DNA from 2 places in the Paraconexibacter sp. AEG42_29 genome. Region 1 is predicted to be linked to the other one. Evidence: riboswitches for the same ligand, from Rfam matches in the RefSeq annotation. Region 1 holds a riboswitch; the other holds the start of a gene.

Region 1 (15,210 bases):
TCGGGACCTACAGCTGCTGGGACGTGCACAGCATCATGCGGATCCTGCTGGTGCTGGCGGCGGTCGCGCCGATCGTCCTCGCCTACGTGATCCTGCGCGACCACCAGCTCAGCTGGCCACGCGGCGAGGCGACGGCCGTCATCGCGATCATCGCGATCGGCCTGATCTTCTACAACGGCGTCGTCGACCGTCCCGGCGACCCGTCCGGCGAGATCGAGCTGCGCCTCGGCTGGTACATCTCGTTCGTCGGCGCGCTCGCGATGCTTGCCGGCAGCGTCATGCGCCAGCAGCAGTCCGAGATCAGGCGCAATCCGCCCGGCGTGATGTAGCCGGCCCCGTCGCCGCGCACCGGCGCGTCGCCGCGCGGCGACTTCCGGGAGAATCACCGGATCCGTTTCCCCAGAAGGCAAGGACCCGCATGAGCACGACCCCGCAGCTCGGCCGGCCCGATCGCAACCTCGCGCTCGAGCTCGTCCGCACGACCGAGGCCGCCGCACTGGCCGCCGCCCGCCTCATCGGCATGGGCGACAAGATCGCCGCCGACCAGGCCGCCGTCGACGCGATGCGCATCGTGCTCGACACCGTCCAGATGGACGGGCTCGTCGTGATCGGGGAGGGGGAGAAGGACGAGGCGCCGATGCTCTACAACGGCGAGCAGATCGGCGACGGCAGCGAGCCGTCGGTCGACATCGCCGTCGACCCGCTCGAGGGCACGACGCTGACGGCCAAGGGCATGCCGTCCGCGCTCAGCGTCATCGCCATGTCCCCCCGCGGGACGATGTTCGACCCGGGTCCGTGCGTCTACATGTCGAAGCTGGCGGGCGGCGGCGACATCGCCGACCTGCTCGACCTCGACCGGCCGATGGCCGACACGCTCGCCCTCGTCGCCGACCGCCGCGACGTCGACATCCGCGACCTGACCGTCGTGGTCCTCGACCGGCCGCGCCACGAGGACGGCATCAAGGCCATCCGCGACGCCGGGGCCCGCGTCCGCCTGATCGCGGACGGCGACGTCTCCGCCGCGCTGCTCGCCGCCAGCCCCCGCTCGCCCGTCGACCTGCTCTGGGGCGTTGGCGGGACGCCGGAGGGCGTCATCTCCGCCGCGGCGCTGAAGAGCATGGGCGGCGGCCTCGTCACCCGCCTGTACCCGCGTGACGACGCCGAGCGCCAGGCCGCGCTCGACTACGCGAAGGCGAACCCGGGCTACGACCTCGACAAGCAGATGACGCAGGACGACCTCGTCAAGAGCGACGACTGCGTCTTCAGCGCGACCGGCGTCACCGACGGCGACGTGCTGCAGGGCGTCCGCTACCAAGGACGGCGCTCGGCGACGACGGAGTCCCTCGTCATGCGCTCCCGTTCCGGCACGACGCGCCGGATCCTCGCGACCCACAACCGCGACAAGCTGCGCTCCTACTCGGGCGAGCGCTACGGCTGAACCGGGCCCGCCTCAGGACGCCTTGTCGCGCGCCTTCTGGGGCTCGTCCGTCTCGTCGGCGGTGGCCGGGCCTGCGTAGGCGCCGGTCACCGACTCCTCGAGCTCCCGGCTGACGAGGCGGCGCAGGAAGCCGTAGGTCACCAGGACGTGGACGCGCGACTGGGTGTTCGTGTAGACGAACTTGCTGAACGCGTGGGCGATCTGGGGGTAGAAGTTCGAGACCTCGACCTCGACGTTCACGCGCTGGCAGCCGGCGTCCGTCTCACCCTTGCGGCGGACGTCGATCTCCAGGTAGCCGTCCTTCCCGCGACCCTGTCCGGCGACGAGCAGCCCGCGGTCGATCGGCCACCGCACGATGCCGCGGTCCGCGTTCATCTCGTAGACCGGGACCTTGAAGCTCAACAGGACGAACGGGCGGGTGATGAGGATGACGTCGCGGCCGTCCTCGCGGTAGTGCACCTTGATGAGGCCGAAGGTGCAGCGGCTGAGGAACGACCAGTAGGTGCGGGCGAGTCGTTCGAGCGTCGCCGGCGTCCAGAGGTCCCCGAAGACGTCCGCCGGCAGGTCGATGTCGGCGGACTGGATCGAGTGCACCGCGCCGTCCGCGCCGACCCCGGTGTCGTCGGTCGGGTCGTGGACGACCGCCCCCTTGATGACCGCGGTGTGCGGCCTGACCCGGAGGAACAACGCGACGACGCCGGCCACGACGGCGGCCAGCGCGGCAATCAGGGCAGCGGGCTTCATGAGGCGTCCATCATGACGGTCGGGCCTCGGCGAGCGCGGCCCGGACAGCCTCGTCGAAGCCCAGCGGCGTGTCGTTGATGCCGGGCGGCGGGGGGATCCGGACGACGGTCTCGGCGCTCAGCCCGTCCACGAGCGGCCGCACGAGACCCGCCTCGATCGGGGTGAACAGCGCGACCCAGTGGGACGACAGCCGAGGGGTCAGCACGGGGACCTTCAGGATCAGCGGGGCCCGCCGCCGCCCGGCCACGTCGGCGAAGCGACCCATCATGTCGCGGTAGGTGAGGACGTCGGCGCCGCCGAGCTGCACCTCCTCCGGCGCGGACGGCCGGACCGCGAGACGCGCCAGCGCGTGGACGACGTCGTCGATCGCGATCGGCTGCGAACGGGTGTCCACCCACTTGGGCGTCAGCATCAGCGGAAGCCGCTTGACGAGGTGGCGGACGATCTCGAACGACGCGCTGCCCGCACCCAGGATCATCGCCGCACGCGCGTAGACCAGCTCGCCGTCCCCGACGTGCTCGCGCAGCAGATCGGCGACTTCGTGGCGGCTGCGCAGGTGCTCGGACGTGACGTCCCCGGCGTCGCCCTCCAGGCCGCCGAGGTAGACGGTGCGCGCGGTGCCGGCCCGCGCCACCGCATCGCCGAACGTGCGCGCCCCGACCCGGTCCTTCTCCGCGAAGTCGCCCTTCCCGCCGCCGCCCATCGAGTGCACCATGTAGTAGGCGACGTCGGTGCCCGCGAGCGCGGCATCGAGTCCCTCGCCGCTGAGCACGTCGCCCTTGAAGACCTCGACACCGGGCGGGAGCGCGCCACGTGCGCGGCCGGGATCACGGGCCAGGCAGCGCACCGTGTGGCCCTGCTCGACGAGGACCGGCGCGAGCACGCCGCCGACGTAGCCGGTCGCTCCGGTGAGCAGGATCGTGCGGGGGGACGGGGCGTCGGGGAGGGTCACAAGGCCGGTACGTACCCAATCCGGGCCCGGATGAGCCGTCGGCGGCCGACGTCCGTAACGTTCGGCAAGCGCCCAGGATGGGCTTCGACACCGCGTCGAAGGCCCGCCGCCCGGCGCCCGCCCCCACCCATGACCGGACTGACCATCAAAGACGTCGCCGCCCAGACCGGAGTCGCGGCGGGCACGATCCGCATGTGGGAGCAGCGCTACGGGTTTCCCGAGCCGGGCCGGACCTCCGGCGGCTACCGCGTCTACACCGACGACGACGTGCACGCGCTCCGCCGCGTGGCCGCCTACCGGCACCGCGGGCTGTCGGTGTCCGCCGCGATCGAGCGCGCCGTCGAGAACGGCGGGGCGGCGGACACCCCGTCGATCTACGCCGCCGTCGCCGCCACCGACCACGGCGCCGCGCCGCAGGTCCTGCGCAAGTCCACGCTCGTCGCGATGAGCCGCGCGATCGAGCATCAGGCGCTCGCCCAGGCCAGCCCGGCCCTCGTCTTCGGCGCCTTCCAGCACCAGCCGTTCTACCGCGCGGTCGAGCAGCGCTACCGGCACATGGCTCGCTTCGCCGACGCCGCCGTGGTGTTCGCCGACTTCCCCGAGCTCGTGACGCCCGACGGCGGCCCGGTCGAGGTGCCGATCAGCAGCGATGACCAGCTCGGCAACGAGTGGGCGGTGATCATCGACGCGCCCGGCTACAGCGCGTGCCTGCTGGCGTGGGAGATGCCCGGGATCACCGAACCCGGCAGCCCGGACGACCTCAGCCGCCGCTTCGAGGCGCTGTGGACCGTCAACCCGGTCGCCACGCGCCGCGCGGCGCAGGTCGCGGCCCGCCTGGCCGGGAAGGCCGACGCCGAGCTGGGCCAGCGGCTCGACGAGCTGCTGGAGGCGCGTCCGCTGGCGATCGAGGAGCCCGCTCCCGCGCTCACCGCGCTCACCAACCGGATGGTCGCCTACCTCGAGACCTGAGGCGGCGGACGCACGCGTCCCCGTCGCTCGGTGCGCGAGCAACGCGCTCGCGTGCCGGGCTCAGAGCAGCTCGACCTCGACCTCGGTCCCCCGGACGAGGTCGCCCGTCCCGGCCGGGATGCGCGCCAGCCCGTCGGCACCCCGCATCGAGGTCAGGACGTGGGAGCCCTGCGGCCCTGTCAGCGTCGCGCCGCCGTCGGCCAGGGTCACGCGCACGAGCTCGTCCCGGCCCTCGGTCCGCGGGACGTCCTCGAGCAGGGCCACCGCGATCCGCCGGGCCGCGGGGTCGGCGCCCTGGAGTGCCCGCAGCGCCGGCCGGACGAAGAGCAGGAACGTCACCATCGCGCTGACCGGGTTCCCCGGCAGGCCGAACACGAGCGCGTCGCCGCGCGTCCCGAACCAGGTCGGCTTGCCGGGCCGCAGCGCGACGCGCCAGAAGTCCTCGCGCACGCCGCTGGCCTCCAGCGCGCCCTTGACGTGATCGTGCGGTCCGACCGAGACGCCGCCGGACAGCACGAGCACGTCGACGTCCTGCAGCACGGCGGCGATGGCGTCGCGGGTGGCCTCCGCGGTGTCGGTCACGTGCACGCGGGCAACGACGTCGGCGCCGGCGGTCGTCGCCAGGGCGGCGAGCGTCAGGGCGTTCGAGTTGTGGATCTGGCCGGGACCCAGCGGCGCGCCGGGCGGGACCAGCTCGTCGCCGGTCGACAGGATCGCGACCCGGGGACGACGGGCGCAGGCCAGCGCGGCAGCGTGAGCGCCGGCCGCGATGCCGATCGCCGCCGCGTCCACGGGCATCCCGGCGGTCAGGACCGTGGTCCCGGCGCGCATGTCCTCGCCGGCCCCGCGGACGTTCTGCGACGGTGCCGTCGGCGCGTCCACGCGGACCGTGCCGTCGCCGGGCTCGACCGTGCGCTCGACCATGATCACCGCGTCGGCCCCGGCCGGGAGCATCGCCCCGGTGGAGATCCGCACCGCGGTGCCCTCTGCGACGGCGGTGTCCGCGGGCGCGCCCGCCCGCGACTCCCCGACGATGCGCAGGGTCCGGCCGGCGGGCCCGGACCGGACCGCGAAGCCGTCCATCGCGCTGTTGGTGAACGGCGGGCTGTCGCCGGCGGCGCGGACGTCGGCGGCCAGGACGCGTCCGAGGCAGTCGGCCAGCGGGACGTCCTCGGGGGACAGGACGCGGACCGCCGCCAGCACGCGGGAGCGGGCGGTCTGGACGTCGAGAAGGGCGCTCATCTGCGCATTCTCGACCACAAGCCGACGCAATGCGGGGAGGTTCCCCGGTCCGCGCGACCGGTGGTGCTATCCATCCGGCGATGCCTGCGGGACCCACCTTCCACGGACGCCCTCCGCGCCCGGTCGCCGGGCTGCCCGACCTCGACGGCGTCGCGGTGGCCAAGGCCTGGCTGCTCGAGCTGCTCTCCCACCGCCCGCTGCAGGACGTCGCGTCCGTGCCCGTCGAGCTGCTGGCGCGGGAGGCGCCCGCGCTGTGCTCGGCGATCGCCGAGGCCGTCGCAGGTGACGCAGCGCTCGTTCGCCTGCAGTCGGGGGACCGTGCCGCGCTCGCGGCGCGCGCCGGTGTCCTGGCCGGCGCGGTCGGCCCGGTGGACGTCGTCACGGCGGTCGACGCGCTGCGGGCCGTCCTGCACCGCGCGCTGCGCAGCGGCGACGACGCGGCGCTCGCGGCGGACACCGGTGACCGGCTCGCGCACGTGTGCGCCCACGTCGCAGCCCGCACGCTCGGGGCGACCCCATCGGTGACGGTACCCACGACCGACGCGGCACCGCGTGACTTGGGCATCGACCTTGCTGCGCACGGACCGGCGGCCCCGCCGGCGTCTGGGGACTCCGTCGGGCGCGAGGCCTTCGCGCCAGGCTCGGCGGGTCCGTCGCCGCCGGCGGTCGCCGTGTTCCCCGGTCCTCCGGCGGGCGGTCAGGGCGGCAGCACGACCGCGCGCCCGGCGGGCGAGCACTCCGGCAGCGGGCCCGAGGGCGGGCACGTCAGCGCGCTGCGCACCGCCCTGGCCGACGCGACCGGGCCGGTGACCCTCCTGGCGATCGAGCTCGACGGCCTCGAGCGGCTCGTGGCGGTCGAGGGGGACGACACGGTGGTCGCCATGCTTCTGCCGGTGGAGCATGTGCTCGCTGCCACCGCCGGCCCGCAGACGCTGCTGATCCGCGAGCAGCCGGGCCGCTGGTGGCTCATCGCCCCTGGGATCGGATCGGACACCGGTCGCGAGTTCGCCGGCCAGGTCGCGGCGACGTTCGTCGCGGCGGCGCCGGTGCACCACGGGGTCCGGCTGACCGCGTCGATCGGCATCGCGGTCTTCCCCGACGACGGACGGGACGTCGAGGGGCTGCTCGACCACAGCGATCAGGGCGTCTTCACCGCCCGCGCACTCGGCGTGCCGGTCGCCTGAGCGCCTGTCGGGTCAGCCGGCCGGGGCGGCGACCGCGGTCGCCTTCGGCAGGCGCAGCGCGCCGACCGTCTCCGCGCCCTTGAAGTCGATGGCCCGGGCGGCCGCCTGCGTGAGGTCCCAGATCGTCGCGTCGCGGAACGGCCCGCGGTCGATGACGGGCACCGTGACCGTGCGCCCCTTGTAGTAGAAGGCCACCTGCGTGCCGCACGGCAGCGTCCGATGGGCCACGCCGAGCGTGCTCTTGCGCAGGATCTGGCCGCAGGCGGTCCGTTTGCCGAAGAAGCCGGGGCCGTACCACGTGGCGGTGCGGGCGCGGTAGACGGTGACGGGCGTGACGCCGGTCGCGGGCAGCGCGGCGGCGGAGACGGTCGTCCCGGTCGCCGGCCGGGGGATGGCGCGCATCGGGAAGCGCCCGATGTGATCGGTCTTCCAGCGGGCCGTGAACGCGCCGCCGGCGGTGGTGGTCGCGGTGGCGACCCGGGACCAGGCACCGCTCTTCTCCTGGCGCTGGATCAGCACGGGCTGGTTTGCGAGCCCGTGGGCCATCGTGCCGTCCACGCGGAGCGTCTTGCCCAGGTAGACGGCGGTCCGCACGACGAGCGTCCCGGCGGCCCCTGCCGCGGGGGTCGCCTCGGTCGAGGAGCCGAAGCCGAGGCCGCCGTCGGACTGGGCCGCAGCGGACGCCGGAAGGGCGGCGCACGCGGTGCACGCCGCTACGACAGCGCCGAGGCGCGCGAAGCTGTGACGAATCACGGTTCTGTGGATCTCTCGTTCGATGGCCTACGGGGTGAGCTGACGGGCTCGCGCAGAACGATCAGCGCTACGACCCCAAGGAGTCGATTCGCCCCTGCAGTCCGGGAAACGGACGGCGTTGGGTCCCCCGCCTCCGCGCCCGCTGGCGTCGGAGTTCGGCGTCTATGTACGAAATCCTACACCGGCATGCGCGGAAGGTCACAGACTTCCGCTCGCGCCGCCGGCGGGCGTGTCAGGGGCGCGGAAGGCGGCCCAGCAGGGCCTTGGCCACGCCGACGCCCGCCTGGGCGATGTCCGTCGCCGCCTGCACCGCGAGCTGGACGACGTCCTGACCTTCGGGCGCCGGCTTGTCGGGTGCGGGCTGGGTCGGCTCCTCGCTCCGGGGCGGGGGCGGGGCGAACGGCGCGCCGGGCATCTCCGCGGGCACGGGGTGGTCGAGCGGCCGGGGGGCGGCGACCGGCTTGGCGACGGGCGCGACCTTCGGCTTGGGCTTCGCGGCGGCGCGGGGCTTGGCCGCCGTGGGCTTGGCCGGGGTCTTGGTCGCCGGCGTCGCCTTCGGCTTCGCGGTGGCCTTCGCCGCCGCGGTCGCTGCCGGCTTGGCCGGGGCCTTCGCCGCCGGCTTGGCCTTGGCGGGGGCGTTCGCCGCGGGGGTCGCCCTGGCCGGCGTCGAGGCCTTGGCCGCCGTCGGGGTCGCCTTGGGCTTGGCCGGGGCCTTCGCCGCCGGCTTGGCCTTGGCGGCCGCCGGGGTCGCCTTCGGCTTGGCCGGGACGGCCTTTGCGGCCGGCTTGGCCTTGGCGGGGGCCTTCGCCTTCGCCGCGGCGGGCTTGGCCTTCACCGGGGCCTTCGGTGCCGGAGTGGGGGACGCTGCGGGTGCGGCAGCGGTGTCGGCGGCGGCCCCCGACGACCCCGGCGCCGGCGTGCGCCGGGCGCTCCGGCGCTGCGGCCGTGAGCGCGGCAGGCCGGCCATGACGTCGTCGGCGGATCCGGGCTTCTTCGGTGCGGGCACGGACCAATCATCGCAGCCGCCCCAGACCGCCGGGGGAGCGGCCCGGCCGACGGGACTCAAGGCCACCCTGCGAGTGACCGACAGTTGGATCAGCGAAAGATCTCGCAAAGGACTGAAACCGTCTGGGACTTGCGCCGTAGTAGCTCCAGAAGAGGTCGGCCACCGGGCGTTGCAAGCTTTGCCTTCGGAAAGTGAAGCGACTACCATGGGCTGTCCGCTCGGGACGGGCCCGGCGCCACGCAGGCGCCAGTCTGCCTCGACCGTCCTCGCTGTATCGCACCATGCCGGCCGCGGGAGCCTCCGCGTCGGCGAACGAAACGGACGCCAATGTCAGTAGTGGAACTGCAGGAACTGGAAGAGATCAAGGGCCTCCTCAACCGAGGCACCCAGCTCGGCGTGCTCACCTTCGCGGAGATCGCGAAGGCGGTCGGTGAGCTCGATCTCGACGAGTCGGACATCGAGGAGCTGCACGGCTTCCTCGAGAAGTCCGAGATCGAGCTCGTCGAGGAGATCGACCCCGCGACCGCGGCCACGAAGACGGTCGAGCGCGCGCCGGACAAGCGCGGCCGCCGCAAGGCGAAGACCACGCTGGATCTGAAGCCGGACATGACGACCGACTCCCTTCAGCTGTTCCTGAAGGACATCGGCAAGGTCCGCCTGCTGACGGCCCAGGAGGAGGTCGACCTCGCCAAGCGCATCGAGCGCGGCGACCTCGACGCCAAGCAGAAGATGGTCGAGTCGAACCTGCGCCTCGTCGTCTCGATCGCGAAGAACTACCGCAACCAGGGCCTGCCGTTCCTCGACCTGATCCAGGAGGGGACGCTCGGCCTGGTCCGCGCCGCGGAGAAGTTCGACTACCGCAAGGGCTTCAAGTTCTCCACGTACGCCACCTGGTGGATTCGCCAGGCGATCGCCCGCGCCCTGGCCGACAAGGCCCGCACGATCCGCATCCCGGTGCACGTCGTCGAGAAGCTGAACAAGATCGGCCGCGCCGAGCGCAAGCTCGTCACGGAGCTCGGTCGCGAGCCCACCGCGGAGGAGATCGCCGAGGTCACCGGCATCGATCCCGAGGAGGTCGACTCGATCAAGCGCTCCGCGCAGGCCCCGGTCTCGCTGGAGAAGCCGGTCGGCGACGAGGAGGAGTCCGAGTTCGGGCAGTTCATCGCCGACGAACGCGCCGAGTCTCCTTATGAGCGCGCGGCGGAGATCCTCACCAAGGAGGCCCTGCGCGAGGCGCTGGAGAACCTCTCCTACCGCGAGCGTCGCGTCCTCGAGCTCCGTTACGGCCTCGGTGGCGAGCACCCCCGCACCCTCGACGAGGTCGGCCGCACGTTCAACGTGACGCGCGAGCGCATCCGCCAGATCGAGAACCAGTCCCTGAAGAAGCTCCAGTCGTTGGCCGAGGCGCAGAAGCTGCGCGACGTCGCCTAGCCAGGCGCCGGCCGCACCAGGTTGTACGAGGAGGGGCCCGGAAGGGCCCCTTCGTCGTTCCCGGGCGTCCTCCCGGCGCCGCCACCACCACCGAATGCCAGCTGACGCACGGAGGTGCGCGTCAGCTACGACTCGGCGCGCTTGTCCACCGCGGCGCGCCGCCGCCTCAAGATCTGACGGCGATGGCCGAAACAGTCTGCATGCTCGATGTCGACGCCGCCCTCCGCCACCTCGTCGCCGAAGGGGGATCGGACCTGCACCTGAAGGTGCCGTCCCCGCCGCTGATCCGCGTCGACGGCGAGCTGCGCCCGATCGAGGGCCTGCCGACCCTCGACAGCGCCGACACCGAGGCGGTCGTCCCGCAGCTGCTGCGCGACGAGGCCCGCCTGCAGGAGTGGCGCGAGAACGGCGAGATCGACTTCTCCTACGCCATCCCCGGCGTCGCCCGCTTCCGCGTGAACGCCTTCCGGCAGCGCGGCTCGGCGTCGCTCGTCTGCCGCGCGATCCCGGTCTCGATCCGGACGATCGACGAGCTCATGCTCCCGCCCGTCATCCGCACGCTCGCCGAGGAGGAGCGCGGCATCGTCCTCCTCACCGGGACGACCGGCTCGGGCAAGTCGACGACGCTCGCCGCGATGATCGACCACATCAACACGACGATGGCGAAGCACGTCGTGACGATCGAGGACCCCATCGAGTTCCTCCACGCCGACAAGCGCTCGGCCATCAACCAGCGCGAGATCGGCCAGGACACCGCGTCCTTCAAGCAGGCCCTGCGCCGTGTCCTGCGCCAGGACCCGGACGTCATCCTGATCGGCGAGATGCGCGACGAGGAGACGGTCCACACCGCCCTCAGCGCCGCTGAGACCGGCCACCTCGTCTTCTCGACGGTCCACACCGTCGACGCCGCCGAGACCGTGAACCGCCTCATCGACTTCTTCCCGCCGCACATGCACCAGCAGGTCCGGGCGATGCTCGCCGGCACGCTGAAGGGCGCGATCTCCCAGCGGCTCGTGCGCAGCGCGTCCGGCCACGGCCGGGTCGCCGTCTGCGAGGTGCTGCGGATGACCGGCCGCGTCCGCGACATGATCATGGACCCGCAGCAGACCGGGAAGCTCAACGAGGTCATCTCCGAGGGCGAGTACTACGGGATGCAGACCTTCGACCAGGCGCTCTTCGGGCACCTGAAGGCGGGGCGCATCACGATGGAGGAGGCGCTCGCCGCCGCCACGAGCCCGCACGACTTCAAGCTGCTCGTGGGGGCCGACGGCCGTAAGGGCACGACGATGGACGACCTCGCGCAGGCGGAGACGCAGCGCTCGGAAGCGGTCGGGTCCGCGGCGAGCGTCCTGCGCTGATCGCAGTCCCGGTGCAGCACTTCACTTGGTAAAGTGGAGGCATGGCCGTTGATGACAGCTGTCCCGTCTGTCGCACCGCAGACATCGTCTGTGGCAAGTGGACGCTGCTGCTCATCCGCGATCTCGCCGCCGGGACGTCCCGCTTCTGCGAGCTCGAGCGTTCGCTGAACGGCATCAGCCCGCGGACGCTGTCGCTGCGCCTGCGCGCCCTCGAGGAGGAGGGCATCGTCGAGCGCCGCACGTTCGCCGAGGTGCCCCCGCGGGTCGAGTACGCGCTGACCGACAAGGGCCAGGCGCTGCTGCCGATCGTCGACAGCATGCGGTCCTACGGTGAGAGCTGGCTGGCCGAGGACTGCGCCCGCGAGCAGGCGGCGGCCGTGCAGGTCATTCCCGCCGCCCTCGCCTGAACGACCGCGGCCACGGCCGCGCCGCTCGCCTGACCGGGACCAGGAACCTCCTAGCGCACGGTGAAGGCGCGCCTGCTCGTCCCCTTGAAGCCGGACTGGGTGAGCCCGGCCGTGTCGGTCGCCCGCGCGTAGGCCACGTAGCGGCCCTTCGGCAGCGCCGCCTTCAGCCGCACCGACCAGATCACGTGGCCGTTCGCGGTGAGGAAGATCGTCGGCTTCGTGCAGCTCGCGAGCTTCGCGAACGACGGCTTGACGGACGCCAGCTGCGTGCACCGGCCGCCCTGCTTCGCGGCCAGCCGGACGACGGCGACGCGGACCCGCGCGATCTTGCCATCGGGGTCGGCCGCGGTGCCGGACAGCACGCGGGTGCCGCGGCTCGGCGGCGCCTTGACCCGTGCGAACGGCGCGTCGTTGACCCCGGGGACGTCCGTCCCGGCGCTCGTGCCGCCACCGGCCGTCCCGCTGCCGGGGGTGCCGGTGGACGGGTCGGGGTCGGTGAAGATCACGGTCGGCGCGGGCGGGGCTGCTGCGCCCGGTGCGTTCGGCCCCGTGGATGCGACCGTCGCCCCGGTCGGCGTGACGGCCGCCACGCCCTTCTCGACCGATGCGGTGCCCTTGTAGGTGCCCATCAGCGCGGTCGCGCCGACCACCCGGACGAGGTACGGCCCGGCGCTGCCCGCGAGGAACGTCACGGACTCGTCCGAGTCGCCGTCCGCCTGCGAGGCGACCTGGTCGCCGACCTTGCCGCTCGCGTCCGACGCGTAGACGTAGAGGTCCAGGTCCACGGCGCCCTGGCTGGCGCTGCCGATGCTGATCGTCACCTGGCCGGCGGCGACGTCGACGAGCGTCTCGTCGCAGGAGCCCGGCGCCAGGCACGCCGTCTCGCTGCCGACGCCGAGACCGCTGATCGACGCGCCGTCCCAGGCGTACGGGGACCCGATCGCGACCTTGCCGCTGCGCGCTGGCGCGGCCTGGGCAGCGCTCGCGACGGCGCCGCCGAGTGCCGTGAGAGCGACGAGCGCGGCGGTGACCCGGGTGGTGGTGCGCGGCATCCGGACGCCCCTCACTTGACCGTGAACTTGATGAGGTTGCGCGTCCGCGCCTTGCGCTCGATGTTCCCCGCCCGATCGACGCCGCGGACCCATGCGAAGTAGTTCCCCTTGCCGATCGCATGGTTGAAGGCGAAGCTCCACTTCGTCGTCCCCGTCGCCGGGATGTACTTCGTGCGCACGCAGTCGACGACCGGCCCGAACGTCCCCTTGGTGGTGGCGAACCGGCACCGGTTGGCGCTGACGACCTTCGCCAGCGCGACCGTGACGCCCTTCAGCGCCGGCTTCAGGCCCTTCGGCGCGACGTCCTTGGCGGTGCCGTTGAGGAAGACGCCCTTCCGCGTGGCGCGGAGCTTGGAGCGGACGAAGCGCGACTGCGGCGCTGCCGTGTCCCGCCTGCCGTCGGCGGTCACGGTCGTCGGCAGCGCGGCGGCGTTGCCGCAGGGCAGGACCAGGTTCGCCCGCTCACCGCGCCAGATCTTGATCTCGCGCGTCTGGAACACCTTCCCGGAGGCGTCCTCGCACGTGAGCGTCCACGCCTGCCGCTCGCCCTTCTTGTAGTCGAACGGCTGGGTCGACGGCGTGACGAGCCACTCGAACGTCCCGGAGGAGTCGACCTTCGTCGTGTACTCGAGCTTGTCGGCCTGCGACTGGCGCGGACCGGGGTTCGCGCACGTGGTCGGGTTCTGGGTGCCGCCGGTGACGCCGTTGATGATGTCGATCGGGTCCAGGTCGGCCGGGCTCGAGATCGCGCAGACCGGGGCCGAAAGCGTCGTGAACGTCTTCTTCAGCCGCAGGGTCCGCCCGGCCGGCGCCTTGCCGGCCAGCGTGGAGAAGTCCTGGGTCGACGTCGCGTACTCCGACGACGTCAGGTAGGCGTTGCGCATGCCCAGTCCCGCCCGCGGGCCGGTGCCGTTCCACTGGTCGATGACGCCGCGCTGGTAGGCGACGTGGAAGTTGCCGTCGTCGTCGGACGGGGGACCGAGCTCGATCGTGTAGCCGTAGGTCCCGGCCGCGCCGTAGTTCCAGTCCTCGGTCGTCCCGGACGTGTCGTACAGCTGGTAGCTGTACTGCGAGGCGTACCCCGTGTCGGCGGCCATCTGGTCGCCGAGGACCTTGAGCCGGGCCTCGTCGGGCGCCAGGCCGTCGACGCTCAGCCCCGGGGGACGCAGCACCAGCGAGCCGAACGTGTGGGTGGTCACGAGCGTCGTGACGTTGTGCACCTGCGAGAACTCGTGGACCGACTGCGTCTCCTTCTCCGACCACTGACCGGTGCCGCGGTAGGACTGCGAGTTCGGGCTCGTGCTCGCGCCCGGGCCGCCCCAGTTGAACCCGTAGTTGCGGTTGGGGTCGACGCCGAGCTGCAGGTCGCACGGGACGCTGGGCGACGGGATCGTGCCGTTGCAGTTCTTGCGTCGGTAGGCGAGCGAGCCGCCGGCGCCGACGCTCTCGACGAGGCTCGGCGAGAGACCCGCGATGTTCGGGTCGCCGAGCAGGTCGGCCGGGTCGATCGCGTCGCGGGAGGCGATGAAGCCGTCCGGATTCACGATCGGGACGACGAAGACGCGGGTCGTGTCGAGCAGCTTGGTGACGCGTGCGTCCTTGCCGTACTGCCCGGCCAGGTAGTAGGCGTACTCGAGCGGCATCTCGCCGGCGGGCCACTCGCGTGCGTGGTGGACGCCGAGGATCAGCGAGACCGGCTTCTGGTCGTCGGTCCGCTCGACGCCGGCCGAGATCTCGACGCCGACCTGGTCGCGGCCCTGGAACGTCTTGACCGGCATCGTGAAGCCGCGGACGAGGCCCGGGTGGTCCGCGGCGAGCTTCTTGAGGTCGCTCTGGTAGTCGGCGTAGATGCGGTACGTCGTGCGGCCGGACGGGACCCCCGGTGCGTCGGCCCGCAGGTTCGCGCGGCGGTTGCTGCGCGCCCGCGCGGCGTCCTTGGCGATCAGTCGGCGGTCGGCCGCGAGCACGTCCTGGTTCACGACCTCCGCCGCGAATCCGGCCTGCTCGAGCCGGTCCAGGAGGGTCGACCCGACCGTCGCGAAGGCGTGGTCCTTGTAGACGTTCTCCTCCACGTCGACGCCCAGGGCCAGCAGCAGCGGCACCTGCCGGCGCGTGTCGGTGAGCGGGATCCGCACGTACTTCAGCGCCGCCGGGGCGGCCGGCCAGGCCGCGAGGCCGAAGGCGATGGTCCCCGTCACGGACCGCGGCGCTCCGGTCCGGCGGCAGGCCTGCAGGACGAGGGCGCCGCCGCTGCGCATCCACGCCTGCGTGACCTCGTCGGCCCCGAAGCCCAGGCTCAAGTCGACGGCCTTGCCGCTGGCCGCGTCGAACAGCGCAAGGTCCCAGTCCCCGCGCCGGCCGCCGGTCAGGCGGAAGTCGCCGAAGCCCTCCGCCGGAGCGGCGTAGCGCCGCTGCCAGACGCCGGCCGCCCCGGGCGTGGCCAGCGTCCGGCACGAGCCGGCGGTCGTCCCGGGCGCGCTGACGCTGAGGCGCTCGGCCGGGAGCGGGCTGAAGCGCTCCGCGGCCCCGGCCGGGGCGACGGAGGCGAGGGCGGCGAGCGCGGACAGGGCCGTGACGCGCGCGGCACGGGAGAACAGGTGCATGCGGACGTCAACGACCCGCGGGCCGCAAACTGGCGTTCACACGCCTCGGCTGCGCAGGAATGTGCGCGCCG
Region 2 (15,210 bases), 1.6 Mb from region 1:
GGAAGCCGACGACCGCGACGATGCCGTGGGTCTGCGCGGCGATCGCCTCGAGCTCGGCCCGGGCGGCGGCCAGCAGGTGCTCCTTGAGCAGCAGGTCCTCGGGCGGATAGCCGGTGATCGCCAGCTCGGGGACGAGGATGATTGCCGCCCCGGCGGCGCGGGCATCCGCGATCGCACCCTCGATCAGGGCGCGGTTTCCGGGCAGGTCGCCGACGGTCGTGTTCAGCTGGGCGAGGGCGATCCGCATGGGCGCGGGATTGTCGCAGCATCGACTCATTGAAGACCTTGTTCATCTTGTGTAAGGTTGGGTAACAGCGTGTTGAAGGTTGCTACCGCTTCCCCTCACTTCCATTGGATTCCGCCGCCATGAACCTTGCCGATCACACCACCTTCTCCCGCGCCTACGACGAGCACCACCGTGGCGTCTACGGGGCCGCGTACCGCATCCTGGGCAACCAGGCCCAGGCTCAGGACGTCGTGCAGGACGTCTTCGTCAAGGTCTGGCGCAGCCCGGCCAAGTTCGACGCCCGCCGCGGCGAGCTCGGCAGCTACCTGCGTCTGATGGCCCGCTCGCGCGCCCTCGACCTGTGGCGCGAGGGCCAGGCCGCGGGTCGCGCCGGGGACCGGCTGAAGCTCGTCGTCGCCCACGACGAGGCCCGCGTCGAGGAGCGGCCGTCGGCGATGGTCGAGCGCGAGGGCGACCGCTCGGCCGTGCAGGAGGCGCTGCGGCAGCTGCCCGAGGCCCAGCGCGAGGCCGTCGTCCTGGCCTACTGGGGCGGGCTGACCGCCGACCAGATCGCCAAGCGCGCCGGCGTCCCGCTCGGCACCGCGAAGAGCCGCATCCGCCTCGGGCTCACCAAGCTCCGCGACGACCTGCTGGCCGAGGGCCGCATCGGCGCGCTCGTGGCCGACGCCGCGTAGCGCCCGGCGGCCCCGTCCATGCGGGGCGCCCGTCCGTCTCTCAGTTGCGGGATGCGCGCAGCCGCTTGGCCTCGAGCTCGATCCGCTCGCGCGTCGCCCCGTCGATCGGCAGCTGCAGCCGCAGGTCGCACGCGTGCTCCGCGTTCGCGAGGTCGCCGGCCAGCCAGGCGTCGACCGCGAGCCCGTTGAGCAGCGCGAAGGCCAGCTGATGTCCGCAGCGGCGCACGAGCGGGGTCGGGACGGCGTCACCGGTGAGGATCGGCCGCGCCGGATGCGCGAGGTCGAGCGCGACGGGGCCGGCCGGTCCTGTCGGGCCGCGGAAGACGAGCAGGTGCTCCTTGCCGCTGGCACTGACGCCGAACCGCAGTCCCGCGCGCGCTGCGACCTCGGCGCCGATGACCACGAGCAGGAGCGGGTCGGCACGCAGGTCGGCGACCGCCATGTCGACGCGGAACGCGCGGGTGCCGTGGCCCGTGGGGGCGCGGTCGATGTCGCACAGGGCCGCCCGCAGCGCGGTCGCCTGCGCGAGCGCGTCCTGGCCGCGTGCCGGCATCGCCTGCAGCGCGCGAGCGTCGAGGTCGTCGTCGACGCGGCCCGTGGTCGTCGCCCCGAACTCGGCGGCGAGGGCGAGCAGCACGTCCCCGAGTCCCGGGCAGGCCTGTTCGGAGATCGTGGACAGGAAGCGCGGGCGCGGGCTCATGAATGCCGACCCTACCAGTTGGTATTAGGGATACCTAACGAATGACGCCAGGCCGGCCGACGCAGGCGGCCAATAAGCTGGCCCGATGCCCGTCAACGGACTGCCGCAGGCGCGGTCGATCGCCGCGCTCCTGCGCGAGGACACCGGCGACCTCACCTGGCGCGACGCCCACCTGCACATCGGTCACAACGATCCGGACGGGGTGAAGGGGACGCTCGACGAGATCCTCGAGGGGCTCGACGCCGCCGGGCACGCAAGCGGGCTCGTGTATCCCATGCACGAGCCCGGCGGCTACCCGCCGGCCAACGACATGATCGCCGCGCAGGCAGCCGCATCGGCCGGCCGGCTCGACTGGCTGCTGCGCGTGGACCCGAACGCGGAGGGCGCCCTCGACGAAGCGCGACGCGGGTTCGCGGCCGGCGCCGCCGGCATCAAGCTCCATCCCCGCAGCGACGCGTTCGGGGTCCCGCACCCGGTCGTCGAGGAGCTCGTCGCGCTGGCCGGGGGCCGACGCGCCCCGGTCCTGCTGCACGCCGGGCGCGGGATCCCGAACCTCGGACTGGCCTGCGCCGACCTGGCGCGGCGCTACCCGGAGGCGCGGATCGTGCTCGCGCACGCCGGCATCAGCGACCTCGGGCTGCTGGCGGGCGCGGCGGCCGAGCTCCCGAACCTGCTCTTCGACACCTCGTGGTGGCTCGCGCCCGACCTGCTGGCGCTGGTGACGAGCATCCCGCCGGGTCAGATCCTCTACGCGAGCGACATGCCGTACGGGCCTGGGCTGATGGCTGCGTTCCTGCTGCGGCGGTGCGCGCGGCAGGTGGGCATCGACGGCGCCGCGATGGCGTCGATGGCCGGTGGTCAGCTCGCGCGCGTCATCGCGGGGGCGGACCTCGAGGACCACGGGCCGGCGCGGGGCGAGCACGGCCTCGGGCCACGCCACCCGGCGCTCGAGCGCGTCATCGCCCATGCTGCCGCGGCGGTGCACGTCGCGATCGCCGAGGCCGACCCGACCGAGCCGCTCGCGCTGGCCCGTCTGGGTTGCCAGCACGAGGCCGGCGCGGACCTGGCTCCGCTGCTCGACCTCGTCGACGGCCTGCTGGCGCTGGCGCTGCGCCAGTACGCCGAGGCGCCCGACGAGCGGTTCGCGATCATCCCGGCGGTTGCGTCCGCGATCGCGCTGGCCGCCACGCCCGGCGTCGCGGTGCCGCGCGCCCCGATCTGACGCACGGCGTCGCACCTCATTGCTGTGTGACCAGCAACACACAAGCTGCAGTTGCGTTCGCTACGCTGAGCGAACAACTGTTCGATCGCCGAGTCGTCTCCCATCCATGCGGGGACGAGCGGGGGACCCACTACCGGGGCTGCGCAGAGCAGAACCGGATGGGGCGAATCGCCGGCTCTCTGCCGGTGTAGCGGCACGACCACGACACGCACGGTGCGTGACGGGTGGTGTTGCGAGCCCGACAGCTAACCCCGTAGGCGACATGACACAGAAGGAGGTCGACCTCCATGAGGCCGACGAACATGTCCCGTGCCCGCCTGACGGCCGGCGCGACAGCCGTCTGCGCCACGCTCGCCGTGGTGCCCACCACCGGCGCAGCCGATACCACGCGCGCCGCATCATCCGCGAAGGCCACCGGCGGTGCTGCGAAGCAGCAGACCAAGCGCGAGCGAAAGCGCACGCAGGCCAGCGTCTGGGTCCAGCAGGTCGGGCGCAACGTGACCATCGGGCGGACCACGTCCGTCCGCGGCAAGCTCCAGCCCTCGCTGCGCGGCCGCGTCGTGCGCCTGCAGGTCCGTCGCGGCAACGGCTGGTCGACCGTCGACCGGACGCTCACGCGTCAGGGCGGCCGGTTCAGCTTCGCCTACAAGCCGCAGCGTCCCGGGGTCCTCACGCTGCGCGTGCAGTTCCCCGGCGACCAGTTCGACAAGCGGACCGCGCGGGCGGCCGGCCGGATGAACGTCTTCCGCCGGGCGTACGCCTCGTGGTACGCGCTGTACGGCAACCCGCTCGCCTGTGGCGGCACGCTCGGCTACAACGAGCTCGGTGTCGCGCACAAGACGCTGCCCTGCGGCACCAAGCTGACGCTCCGGTACCGCGGCAAGTCCGTGCGCGTGCGCGTCATCGATCGCGGCCCGTTCGTCGGCGGCCGCGAGTTCGACCTCACGGGCGCCACCAAGCGCGCCCTCGGGTTCGGCGACCTCGGGACGGTCCTCGCGACCAAGTAGGGCCGCGGCTGCGCGCCGCCGCGACCTGCGGCGGTCTGCGCGGCCGGACCCGACATCACCCCGGGACGACCCTTCCGCATGGTGCGAACGTCTGTTCGCACCATGCCGTCCTGGGCGGCACGTAGCCTGTGACGCGCGTGCCCCCGGTCATCGCCCACCTCGACATCGACGCGTTCTACGCGTCGGTGGAGTTGCTCCGGCGCCCTGAGCTGAAGGGCCGGCCGGTCGTCGTGGGCGGATCCGGGCCGCGGGCCGTCGTGACCACCGCGAGCTACGAGGCGCGCCGGTCCGGCGTCGGCTCGGCGATGCCGATGTCCCGCGCGCGCCGCCTGTGCCCGGAGGCGGTGGTCATCCCGCCCGACTTCCCGGCCTACCGCGAGCAGTCGGCCGTCGTGATGGGCCTGGTCCGCGGGGCCGTCGACGAAGTCGAGGTCATGGGCCTCGACGAGGCCTACCTGGACCTCACAGGCCTGCTCTCGCCACGAGCGAGCATGCGCCGGCTGGTCACGCAGATCCGCGCGGCGACCGGGCTCGACGCCTCGGTCGGCATCGGCCCCAACAAGCTCGTCGCGAAGGTCGCCTCCGAAGCCGAGAAGCCCCAGGGGTTCGTCGTCCTGACCCGCGAGCAGGCGTGCGTCCGGTTCGCCGGATCCCCGCCGCGCCTCGTGCCGGGGATCGGCGCCAAGACGGCGGAGCGGCTGGACGAGCTCGGGATCACGACGCTCGCCGCGCTTGCTAAGGCCGATCCGGACGTGCTCACCGGCGCCTTCGGCCCGCGGCAGGGTCCGTGGCTCGCCGCGCGTGCCCGCTTCGAGGGCTCGACGCACGTGGAGGCCGTCCGGGAGGCGGTGTCGGAGTCCCGCGAGACCACCTTCGACGTCGACATCACGGTGCGCGACGAGCTCGAGGCGCAACTGCACCGGCTCGCGGACCAGCTGTGCAAAGGGCTGCAGAAGCACGAGCGGGCGGGGCGGACGATCGCCATCAAGGTCCGCCTCGACGACTGGACGACCGTCACGCGCGCCCGCACCATCGCGCACGCGACGAACGAGGTCGAGCACGTCGGCCAGGTCGCTCTCGAGCTCCTGCGCGAGTACGCCCCGCCGCGGCCGGTGCGGCTGCTCGGGGTCCGGGTGGCCTCGTTCGGCGGGACCGAGGAGCCGGCCCCCGAGCCCGTGCAGCTCGCCCTGCCTGTCTGAGCCTGGGCGTCGGTAGGGTCGCCGCCCATGGACCTGCACTTCACCCGCGGCGGCACCGGCGAGCCCCTGCTCCTCATCCAGGGCATGAGCGGGACGCACAAGTCCTGGGGCGACGAGTTCCTCACGGCGCTCGCGCCCGACTTCGACGTCGTCGCCTACGACCACCGCGGGATCGGGCTCTCGCCGGCGGTCGACGAGGGCTTCTCGATCGTCGACCTCGCCGACGACGCCGCAGCGCTCCTGGACCGGCTCGGCTGGGAGTCCGCGCACGTCCTGGGCATCTCGATGGGCGGCATGGTCGCGCAGGAACTCGCGCTGCGCCACGGCTCCCGCATCCGCAGCCTGACGCTCGGCTGCACGTACTGCGGCGGACCGCAGTCGGTCATGACAGGGCCGGAGACGATGCAGAAGCTCGGCGCCGCAATGACCTCCGGCGACCGCGAGCTGGCATTCCGCGCCGGCTACGAGTGCAACGTGTCAGCGGGCTATCGCGCCGACCCGGCCCACTTCGAGGCGTTCCGGCAGATGGCCCTCGCCGCACCGGCGAAGGTCGCGACGATCATGCTGCAGATGCAGGCGATCGCCGGGCACGACACGAGCGCACGCCTGCCCGGGGTCGACCGGCCGACGCTGGTCCTCCACGGCACCGAGGACCTGATGCTGCCCGCAGCCAACGGCGAGCTCATCGCGTCGCTGATCCCAGGTGCCCGGCTCGAGCTGTGGGACGGCGTCGGTCACATGTTCTGGTGGGAGCAGCCGGAGCGCAGCGCGGCGGCGCTGAAGGCCCACGCCCTGGGCTGAGGGCGGGCCGGCCCTGCCCGCCCCGTTAGTAGAGCGCGGCGGCCAGGCGCTTGCGCGTGTCCCGTGCCAGCGGGTCGTCGACGCCGAGCTCGTCCAGGACGCCGACCACGATCGCGCGCAGCTCGTCGCGCTGGGCCGGGAAGCGCTGCACGCGGTCGATGAGCAGGTCGAGGGCCTCCTCGCGGCGCTCGTCGTCGAGCGCCGTCAGCGCGGCACCGAGGTCGAGCTCGGGATCCGCGGCCAGCCGGATGCGGGCGATGAGCCCGTCCGCCTGGTAGCTGCCGCGGACCTTGCCGAGCACCTCGAGCGCCGCCGTGTCCTCCCCGCGGCCCAGAAGGATGTGGGCCAGCGCCAGCGAGGCGTCGGCCCGGCCCGGCTCGGCTGCGAGCGCGCCGCGAAGGCTCTCCTCGTCCCCGGCGGCGACCAACACCGCCGCCTTCGACGGCACGAGCTTGGCGAAGAAGCGCTTGACCTCGGCGGGCGGCTGCGCCCCGACGAACTCGTCGACGACCTTGCCGTCCACGAACGCCTTGACGGCCGGGATGCCCTGCACGCCGAAGGACTGGGAGATGGCGGGGTTCTCGTCGGTGTTGACCTTGGCCAGCACGACGGAGCCCTCCGCCTCGGCGGCGGACCGCTCGAGGAACGGGGTCAGCTGCTTGCACGGGCCGCACCACGGCGCCCAGAAGTCCACCACGACGGGCATCTCATGCGACCGCTCGATCACGTCGCGCTGGAAGTCGGCTTCGGTCGTGTCGATGACGGTCATCCCACTAGGTTAGGCCTCGCATGCCTGCACCTGCACTTCACGTGTCCGAAGCCGGCGAGGGCCCGGCCGTCATCCTGCTCCACGGCCTGACCGCGTCGCACCGCTACGTCGTCATGGGCTCGCGCTCGCTGGAGCGTGCCGGGCACCGGGTGATCGCGTACGACGCCCGCGGCCACGGCGCCAGCACGCCGGCCGACGAGTACACCTACCCCGCGCTCGCCGACGACCTACGGCAGGTCATGGACGACCACGGCATCGACCGGGCCGTCCTCGCCGGGGCGTCGATGGGCGCGCACACCCTGCTGCGGTTCGCGCTCACCGACCCGGGACGCGTGGCCGGCCTGGTCGTCATCACGCCCGCCTTCCACGAGGACGCCGCCCCCGACCTCGAGCGCTGGGACCGGCTGGCGGACGGCCTGCGCACCGGTGGCGTGGACGGGTTCGTCGCCGCCTACGGGGAGCCGGGCGTCCCCGAGCAGTGGCGCGACACGGTCGTGAAGGTCCTGCACCAGCGCCTGGCACAGCACGAGCACCCCGCTGCGGTGGCGGACGCCCTGTCGCAGGTGCCGCGCTCGCAGCCGTTCGACGTCGTCGCCGATCTCGACGCGCTGCCGGACGTCCCGACGCTGATCGTGGCCGACCGCGACGACGCCGACCCCGGGCATCCGCTGTGGGTGGGGGAGGCCTACGCGTCGACGGTCGCCGGCGCGCGGCTGGTGGTCGAGGACGAGGGCAGCTCGCCGATCGCGTGGCAGGGCGGGCGGCTGTCGAAGCTGATCGCCGGCGTCGTGGCCGACGCCGACTACTGAGGCCGACTAGCCTGGCGCCCTCGATGATCCCGACCTCGTCCACCCGAACCGCGAGCTGCGGCGCCGCCGACCTCGGAAAGGGCCTGCGATGAGCGGTTCGCGCGCCCCGTTCCCCGAGGTCACCGCGGATGCACCGCTGTTCCGCCGCGAGCGCGAGGTCTTCGTCCCGACGGCTCACACGCGCGGTCCGTGGGATGCCGGCCAGATGCACGGCGGAGCGCCCACCGCGCTGGTTGCGCAGCACCTCACGGCGCTGGCGGGCGAGGCGCGCCTGGCGCGGCTGACGTTCGAGTTCCTCGGGCCGGTGCCGATCGCGCCGGTCCGGGTCGCGACCTCGGTGCTCAAGCCGGGCCGCAACTTCCAGCTGCTGGAGGCGACGCTGAGCGACACCGTCGGGCGGCCCCTGCTGCTGGCGCGGGCGGTCGCGCTCGCTCCCGGGGAGGTCGCGCTCCCGGGTGCGGCGGCCCCCGTCCCGCTGGACCCGCCGCCGGCACCCCCGGCCGACGGGGTGCTGTCCCCGTTCCCGGGACTGGACGATGCCCCGCCGGAGGGCATGCACCGGACGGGGATGGAGCTGCGCTTCATCGCCGGCAGCGTGGCGGAGGACGGGCCCGCCCGCGTGTGGATGCGGCTTCCGCGCGACCTCGTCGACGACGAGCCTCCGTGCCCGGCCGCGCGCGTCTGCGCCGCCGCCGACTTCGGCAACGGGGTGAGCCGCGTCGTGGGGTTCGGCACGCACCTCTTCGTCAACACCGACCTCACGATCACGCTCCTGCGCGAGCCGGCCGGCGAGTGGGTCCTCATGGACTCCGTCACGAACATCGAGCCGACCGGCGTCGGCTGGGCGGCGTCCACGCTGCACGACGAGTCCGGGCCGATCGGCCATAGCCACCAGACGCTGTTCGTCCGCGCGCGCTGACCGGCGGGCGGCGCGGGATAGTGTGATGAGCATGAGCGGCGGGGCCCAGGGCACACTCAGGCGGGCGGCGGGCCTGCTGCGGGACCGCCAGCAGGCCGCAGCGTTCCGGCGCGCGGTCGTGGTCGCGGCCCAGCCGGGCATGGTGACGGTCGGCGATCTGCGCGGTGGCGGCTTCGAGGTCCCGGGCCAGGCGCTCGGTCCCACGAGCGTCGTCTACGTGGCGGGGGCCGGGTCCGACGGCGGCGTCGCCCCTGGGATCGTCGCGCGCTTCGGCTGCACGGTGAACCTGTACGACGCGGACCCCCGTGCCGCGGAGCACGTCGCGCGTGTCGCCGCCCGGGAGCCGCGGGTCGCGTTCCACCCGGTCGCACTCTGGGACGCCGACGTGACCGTGACCGTCCACGCACCGCGGCTCGGCGGCTACCAGGCCCACCGGCCCAGCGACCTGCCGGGGTCCCACGAGTCCTTCAGCGCCCCGGCGCGGTCGCTGGCCGACGCGCTCGCCACGGACGGGCACGATCACGCGGACCTGCTGTGCGTCGCGGTCGACGGCGCCGAGTACCGGCTGGTGGACCACATCCTGCGCGCGCCCGTGGACGTGCGGGCGCTGTGCCTGCGCTGGGCGCAGCCGGCCCCGCTGGAGCGGGTGCTCGAGTCCCTGGGCCGCCTGCGCGGCGCAGGCTTCGAGCCCGTCGCCCGGTCGGGGGACGCGACGGCGTGGAAGACCACGCTCATCCGCACCTGACGGCCCGCCGGCCTGGCCAGTGGCGGATCGCACGGCTGGGACGCGGGTGGATCGTCATTCACCGCGGGTCGGCCGGGGGAGTGGTGGATCGCACGGCTGGGACGCGGGTTGATCGTCATTCACTCGTCTCGCCGTCGGCGGGCGCGGCGCGGCGGGGCGCGGGCGCCGACGGGGTCGCGGGAGGGGGTGCTCGATGTGCCACCACGTACCGCCCGCGCACGTGGTGGCACATCGGGCACCGCCCGGCCCGTCGGTGGCGTGTTGCACGGCTCCGGATCCAGTGGATCGTCATTCACCGCGGGTCGGCTGGGTGAGTGGTGGATCGCACGGCTCCGGGGCGGGTGGATCGACATTCACCCGCGTGTGCGGGCCACGGGGTCACCCGGCGTCGCGGGCGCGTGAGCGGCGGCGGACGATCAGCGCCAGGACCACCACCGCGCAGACCAGCACCGCGCCGGCACGGCCGAACGTCGAGGACGCGCCGTCGACCGAGCCGGCGAACGCGTAGCCGATCAGCACGTAGGACCAGCCCCAGACCGCGACGCCGAGCGCGTCCCACGCGAGGAACCGCCGGCCCGTCATGGCGCTCGACCCCGCGAGGAAGGGTGCGAACACCCGCACCGGGCCCACGAACCGGCCACCGACGAGGACGACGCCCCCGCGGTCGGCCAGCAGCTGGTGGACGTGGGCGATCCGCCGTCGCGGGATGCGCAGCCGCAGCAGCAGGCCAGGTCCGTAGCGCCGTCCGAGCCGGTAGCTGCACCCGTCGCCGATCATGCCCGCGACCCAGACGATCGCCAGCAGGGCGACCAGGTCCAGCGAGCCGCTGCCGGTGCTGGCCGCGCCGGCGACCGCCAGGACGGCCTCGCCGGGCGACAGGATCCCGAGGCCGACCGAGGTCTCCAGCAACACCACGCCGGCGACGATCGCGTACGTCCAGTAGCCGGCGCTCTCGGCGAGGTCGCGCAGGACGGCGAGGGGATCCGGCAGCCAGTCCAGCACGTCCGGCCCACGATGACCTGGTCGCGCCGGGACGATGTCACGCGCTCGTGAACCGGCGCCACCGGATCGCCGCCGACCGCGCCGCGGAGGACGCGACGCGGTTCGCGCCGGTCCACGACCGCGCCACGAGGGAGGTCACCCGCCGGGTGGCCGTCCCGCTCCGCGCTCGTGGCATCATCGGGTCATGACGCCGAGGGCCCTGTTGGCAGTACTCGCCCTCGCCGCCGCGGCCCCCGTCGCGGGCGCCTCGGCGGCCACCGCCGTGGCGGCCGCTCCAGCAGCAGCAGCGGGCGGTCCCGTCCCGGCCCGGTCCGCGCCGATCGAGTCGGCACTGCGCGACCTCACCGCTCCGCAGGCCACCGGCAAGGCCGCGGCGCCCGGGCGCGCGACCGGGCTGCAGGCCCGCGCCGGACGCGTCCTCATCGACGTGAGCGTCGACGGCACCGCGACCGCTGCGGCTCGCCTGCTGCGCGAGCTCGGCATGACGGTCACCGCGACGAGCGACGCGCTGCCCTACGCGGCGGTCGAGGGCTGGCTCGAGCCCGGGCGCCTGGACCGTGCCGCTGCGCTGCCCGTCGTCCGCGCCATCGAGGCGAGCTGGGCCCCGGTCGCCGACGTCGGGCCGGTCACGACCCAGGGCGACGCGGCGCACCGCACCCCGCCCGTCCGGGCGCTCGGACCCACGGGCGCGGGGGTGACGGTCGGCGTCATCTCCGACTCCTTCGACTGGCAGACCGCGGACGCCACGTTCCCCGCGGGCGGCGAGTTCACGAGCGCCGTGGCGATCCTCACCGACGACGATGCGGCCGGGCAGGACGAGGGCCGTGCCATGGGCGAGATCGTCGCCGACCTCGCCCCGGACGCGACCCTGAAGTTCGCCAGCGGCCGCGGCGGATCGGTGGCCAAGGCCGCCGCGATCGACCAGCTGGTCGCGGCGGGCGCGCGCATCATCGCCGACGACGTCGTGTACCTCTCCGAGCCGTTCTTCCAGGACGGCCGGATCGCGCAGCGCGTCGACGCGGTCCGCGCCGCCGGGACGGTCTACCTCGCCTCGGCCGGGAACCGCGCGCGCCAGAGCTGGGAGGGCACGCTGAGCCCCGGGGCCGACGGCTACCACGACTTCGGCGGCGGGGACACGACCCAGACGCTCGCGACCGTGCCGCCGGGCGCGACGGTCACCATCGAGCTGCAATGGGCCGAACCGTGGGGCCGTGCGGCGACGGACGTCAACGCGATGCTCGTCGACAACGCCACCGCGGCCGTCCTGGCCAGCGCCGGCACGGTCAACCCGCCGACCGGCAACCCGCGCGAGCGCGTGGAGTGGAAGAACACCACCAGCGACCCGGTCGTGCTCGGGCTGCGGATCCGGCGCGCGTCCGGCACGGGCACGCCGCTGCTGAAGTGGATCCAACAGGACGACATCGCCGGTAGCCCGGTCGCCGAGTATGCGACGCGCTCGGACACGATCAACCCCGAGGCGGCATCTGCCAGGGGCGGGCTCGCCGTGGCGGCGGTCCGCTGGAACGACCCGGGCACCGACACGCCGCAGGCGTCGAGCTCGCGCGGGCCGAAGACGCGGCTCTTCAGCGCGAGCGGCGCACCGCTGCCCGTCCCCGAGGTCCGCGCAAAGCCGGACCTGGCCGCCGCCGACTGCGTGGCGACCAGCGTCGCGACGCCGCGGCCGTCGAGCTACCTGACCTTCTGCGGCACGAGCGCCGCCGTCCCGCACGCGGCCGGGATCGCCGCCCTGCTGCGGTCGGCGAGGCCGCAGCTGACCGCCGACCAGGTCGTGGCGATCATGACCAGCCCCGCGAACGCGATCGACTGCACCGCGTCGGCGGGGGTCCCGGACAGCGACTGCGGCGCCGGCTTCGTCCTGGCCGACCGCGCCTTCGGTGCGCTCGACACGACGCCGCCGACCGTGACCGCGGCCGTGACCCCGCCGGCGCCCAACGGGAACAGCGGCTGGTACCGCACCCCGCCGACCGTGACCTTCGCCGTCGGCGACCCCGAGTCGGCCGTCACGGGCAGCGGCTGCGAGCCCACCCCGGTCACCGCCCAGGGCTCGGTCACCGTGACATGCAGCGCGACCAGCGTGGGCGGGACCACGCGCGTGCCCGTCACGCTCAGGGTGGACACGGCCGGGCCGGCCGCGCCCGTCGTGACCGGGCTGCGTCCCGGGGCCACGTACCCGGCCAACGAGGTGCCGGCGGCCGTCGCCTGCACGGCGACCGACGCGACCTCCGGGATCGCCGGCTGCGTCGCGGGCCGGCCGGTCACCGCGAGGGGTCCCCGGCAGCTGCGCCTGCAGGCCACCGACGTGGCGGGCAACGTGACGACCGCATCGGTCCCCTACACGGTGGCGGCCGCGGTCGACCGGATCCGCCGGCCGCTGAGCACCGCGCTGAAGCCGACGCCCACGGTCGCGCGGCTGCTCGGCGCGACCGGGTACCGCGTCACCGCGCAGGGCGTCCCGGGCGGCCGCCTGACCGTGAAGGTGCAGCGCGGGGGGACGACGATCGCCACCGGCACCGCTGTGGCCCGCGGAGGGCGCGTGGCGGTCCGGGTCCGCGCCACGTCGGCAGGCGCGCGCAGCCGCGTGCGCCGCGCCCGTGGCCGTCAGGTGTCGGTCAGCGCGACGTTCGTCGCGACCAGCGGGTCGACCCCGCGCAGCACCGTGCGGCGGACGATCAAGAAGCTCCGCTGACGGGCGGCGTGGCCCCGCCGCCAGCCGCGGCCGCCGCGGCCGCCGCTGCCGCCGCGTCCCGCCGGGCCGGCAGCACGAGCAGGACCACGCACGTCACCGCGCCGAGCGCGCCGATCCCCGCGCCGACCGCGAACGCCCGTTGGAAGCCGTCGGTCAGCGCCTCCAGCGGCGGGACGCTGCCGCTCACGTCCGCGGTCCGCTGCGTGGCCACCGTGGCGAGCAGCGCCAGGCCGATCGAGCCGCCGACCTGCCGGAACGTGTTCACCAGGCCGGAGGCGAGGCCCGCCTCGGCCCGCGCGACGCCGGTCGTCGCCGCGATCGTCACCGGGACGAACGAGAAGCCGATGCCGCCCGCGCACAGCAGCGACGCCAGCAGGACATCCCCGAGGTAGGTGCCGTCGGCGTCGACCCCGGTGAAGAGCAGCATGCCGAGCGCGATGCTCGTCATGCCGGCGGCCAGCACCGGGCCGGGACCGAGGCGGCTCGTGAGGCGCGACGCGATCTGGGAGGCGGCGACGATCACCAGCGTCATGGGCAGGAACGCGAGGCCGGCCCGGATCGGCTGGTAGCCGAGGACCTTCTGCAGGTAGAGCGAGACGAAGTACCACATCGCGAACGCCGATCCGCCCATGCAGAAGACGACGAGGTTCGCACCGGTGACGGGGCGGGACGCGAAGATCCGCAGCGGCATCAGCGGCGCCTTGGCGAGGCGGCCTTCGACGGCGACGAACACGACGAGCAGCGCGGCCCCGGCGGCACCGACCAGCAGTGTCTCCGTGGACGCCCACCCGTGCTGCTCGGTGCCGACGATGGCGTACGTGAGGACCACCAGGCCCGCGGTCACCGTGAACGCGCCGGCGAGATCGAAGGACCTGCGCGCCGACGCCGCTGCCCCGGTCGCGCGGGGGACGAAGACGCGCAGCGCGGCCACGGCGACGACGAGGCCGACCGGCACGTTGATGAGCAGGATCCAGCGCCACGAGAGCGTCTCGGTGAGCAGCCCGCCGAGCAGGCCGCCGGTCGCGCCGCCGACCCCGCCCATCGCGCCCCAGAGGCCGAGCGCCCGGTTGCGCTCGGCCCCCTCGGTGAACGTCGTCGTCAGGATCGACAGCGTGGCCGGCGCGACGATCGCACCGCCCAGTCCCTGCGCCGCCCGCGCGGCGATGAGCATCCCGTCGCTCTGCGCGGCGCCCCCGATCAGGGACGCGACGGCGAAGAGGCCGATGCCGGCCACGAAGACCTCGCGGCGGCCCAGGAGGTCCGCGGCGCGTCCGCCGAGCAGCAGGAACCCGCCGAACGCCAGCGTGTACGCGTTGACGACCCACTGCAGCCCGGCGTCCGAGAAGTCCAGGTTGTCCTGGATCGACGGAAGCGCGACGTTCACGATCGCGACGTCGAGGATGACCATGAACTGGGCCAGGCAGCACAGCACGAGCGTGAGCGATCGGCGCCGGTCGGAGGTCACCCCCGTACAGTTGCACAAACAACCACTGTGACACCGGTCGCGGCGTGGCGTCGCCATTGCGCCGGATACCCGGGACCGGATAGAACCGGGGGATGCGACAGCTCACCAGCCTCGACGCGCAGTTCCTCGCCATCGAGAGCGCGACGACCACCGGTCACGTCGGGGGGCTGGCCATCTTCGACCCGTCGACGGCGCCGGGCGGCGCGGTGACGCTGGAGGACGTCCTGGCGATGTTCCGCGAGCGCCTGCACCTGCTGCCGCCGCTGCGGTGGCGGCTGGAGCAGGTCCCGCTCGGGCTCGACCGGCCCTACTGGATCGAGGACCCGGACTTCGAGCTCGAGTTCCACGTCCGCGAGCTGGCCCTGCCGGCGCCCGGCGACGACGCGCAGCTCGCGGAGCAGGTCGCGCGCATCAGCTCGCGGCACCTGGACCGGGCGCGGCCGCTCTGGGAGTGCTACCTGATCCACGGGCTCCCGGACGGCCACTTCGCGATCCAGACGAAGATGCACCACGCGATGATCGACGGGATGTCCGGCGCCGAGATCATGGGCATCATGTTCGACCTCGCACCCGAGGGCCGCGAGTTCGCGGACACCGAGCCGGCGTCGTGGATCGGGGACCGGGTCCCGGGTCAGCTGGAGATGCTGGGCCGCGGCGTCGCCGCGCTGCCGCTGCAGCCGCTGCGCATGGCGCGCGCCGCCCCGGGCGTCCTGCCGCACCTCGACGTGGCGCCCTCCGTGTTCGGCGTCCCCGGCGCCGAGACGATGAGCCGCACGCTGTCGAAGATGCGCAACATCGCGAACGGCACGCGCGACGGCGACGTCCTCGAGCGCCCGAAGATGCGCGCGCCGCGGACGTCGTTCAACGGCAAGATCTCGCCGCACCGGCGCTTCTCGTTCGGGTCGCTGTCGCTGCCGGCCGTCAAGGCGCTGAAGAAGGCGTAC

Evidence for each region. Region 1 has a riboswitch for cyclic di-AMP ahead of DSM112329_RS20160 (septal ring lytic transglycosylase RlpA family protein). Riboswitches for the same ligand answer to the same signal wherever they lie in the genome.
Region 2: another riboswitch for cyclic di-AMP. It lies ahead of DSM112329_RS12265 (septal ring lytic transglycosylase RlpA family protein); the one in region 1 lies ahead of DSM112329_RS20160 (septal ring lytic transglycosylase RlpA family protein).

The regions. Positions count from the first base shown of each region.
Region 1 covers NZ_CP114014.1:4,148,092-4,163,301, reverse strand. Annotated here, with positions in the region: gene DSM112329_RS20195 (hypothetical protein) at 1-329, shown strand, start outside; gene glpX (class II fructose-bisphosphatase) at 419-1,438, shown strand; gene DSM112329_RS20185 (hypothetical protein) at 1,451-2,182, opposite strand; gene DSM112329_RS20180 (NAD(P)H-binding protein) at 2,193-3,134, opposite strand; gene DSM112329_RS20175 (DICT sensory domain-containing protein) at 3,264-4,103, shown strand; gene glp (gephyrin-like molybdotransferase Glp) at 4,164-5,345, opposite strand; gene DSM112329_RS20165 (diguanylate cyclase) at 5,426-6,529, shown strand; gene DSM112329_RS20160 (septal ring lytic transglycosylase RlpA family protein) at 6,542-7,282, opposite strand; cyclic di-AMP (ydaO/yuaA leader) riboswitch at 7,292-7,453, opposite strand; gene DSM112329_RS20155 (hypothetical protein) at 7,515-8,288, opposite strand; gene DSM112329_RS20150 (sigma-70 family RNA polymerase sigma factor) at 8,616-9,719, shown strand; gene DSM112329_RS20145 (type IV pilus twitching motility protein PilT) at 9,902-11,077, shown strand; gene DSM112329_RS20140 (helix-turn-helix domain-containing protein) at 11,119-11,484, shown strand; gene DSM112329_RS20135 (PPC domain-containing protein) at 11,535-12,536, opposite strand; gene DSM112329_RS20130 (M14 family metallopeptidase) at 12,548-15,139, opposite strand.
Region 2 covers NZ_CP114014.1:2,536,155-2,551,364, forward strand. Annotated here, with positions in the region: gene DSM112329_RS12245 (NAD+ synthase) at 1-247, opposite strand, end outside; gene DSM112329_RS12250 (sigma-70 family RNA polymerase sigma factor) at 367-921, shown strand; gene DSM112329_RS12255 (hypothetical protein) at 962-1,621, opposite strand; gene DSM112329_RS12260 (amidohydrolase family protein) at 1,707-2,843, shown strand; cyclic di-AMP (ydaO/yuaA leader) riboswitch at 2,920-3,119, shown strand; gene DSM112329_RS12265 (septal ring lytic transglycosylase RlpA family protein) at 3,131-3,850, shown strand; gene dinB (DNA polymerase IV) at 3,988-5,049, shown strand; gene DSM112329_RS12275 (alpha/beta fold hydrolase) at 5,077-5,850, shown strand; gene trxA (thioredoxin) at 5,876-6,619, opposite strand; gene DSM112329_RS12285 (alpha/beta hydrolase) at 6,640-7,428, shown strand; gene DSM112329_RS12290 (thioesterase family protein) at 7,517-8,347, shown strand; gene DSM112329_RS12295 (hypothetical protein) at 8,379-9,092, shown strand; gene DSM112329_RS12300 (DedA family protein) at 9,471-10,094, opposite strand; gene DSM112329_RS12305 (hypothetical protein) at 10,142-10,282, shown strand; gene DSM112329_RS12310 (S8 family serine peptidase) at 10,279-12,801, shown strand; gene DSM112329_RS12315 (MFS transporter) at 12,785-14,266, opposite strand; gene DSM112329_RS12320 (wax ester/triacylglycerol synthase family O-acyltransferase) at 14,359-15,210, shown strand, end outside.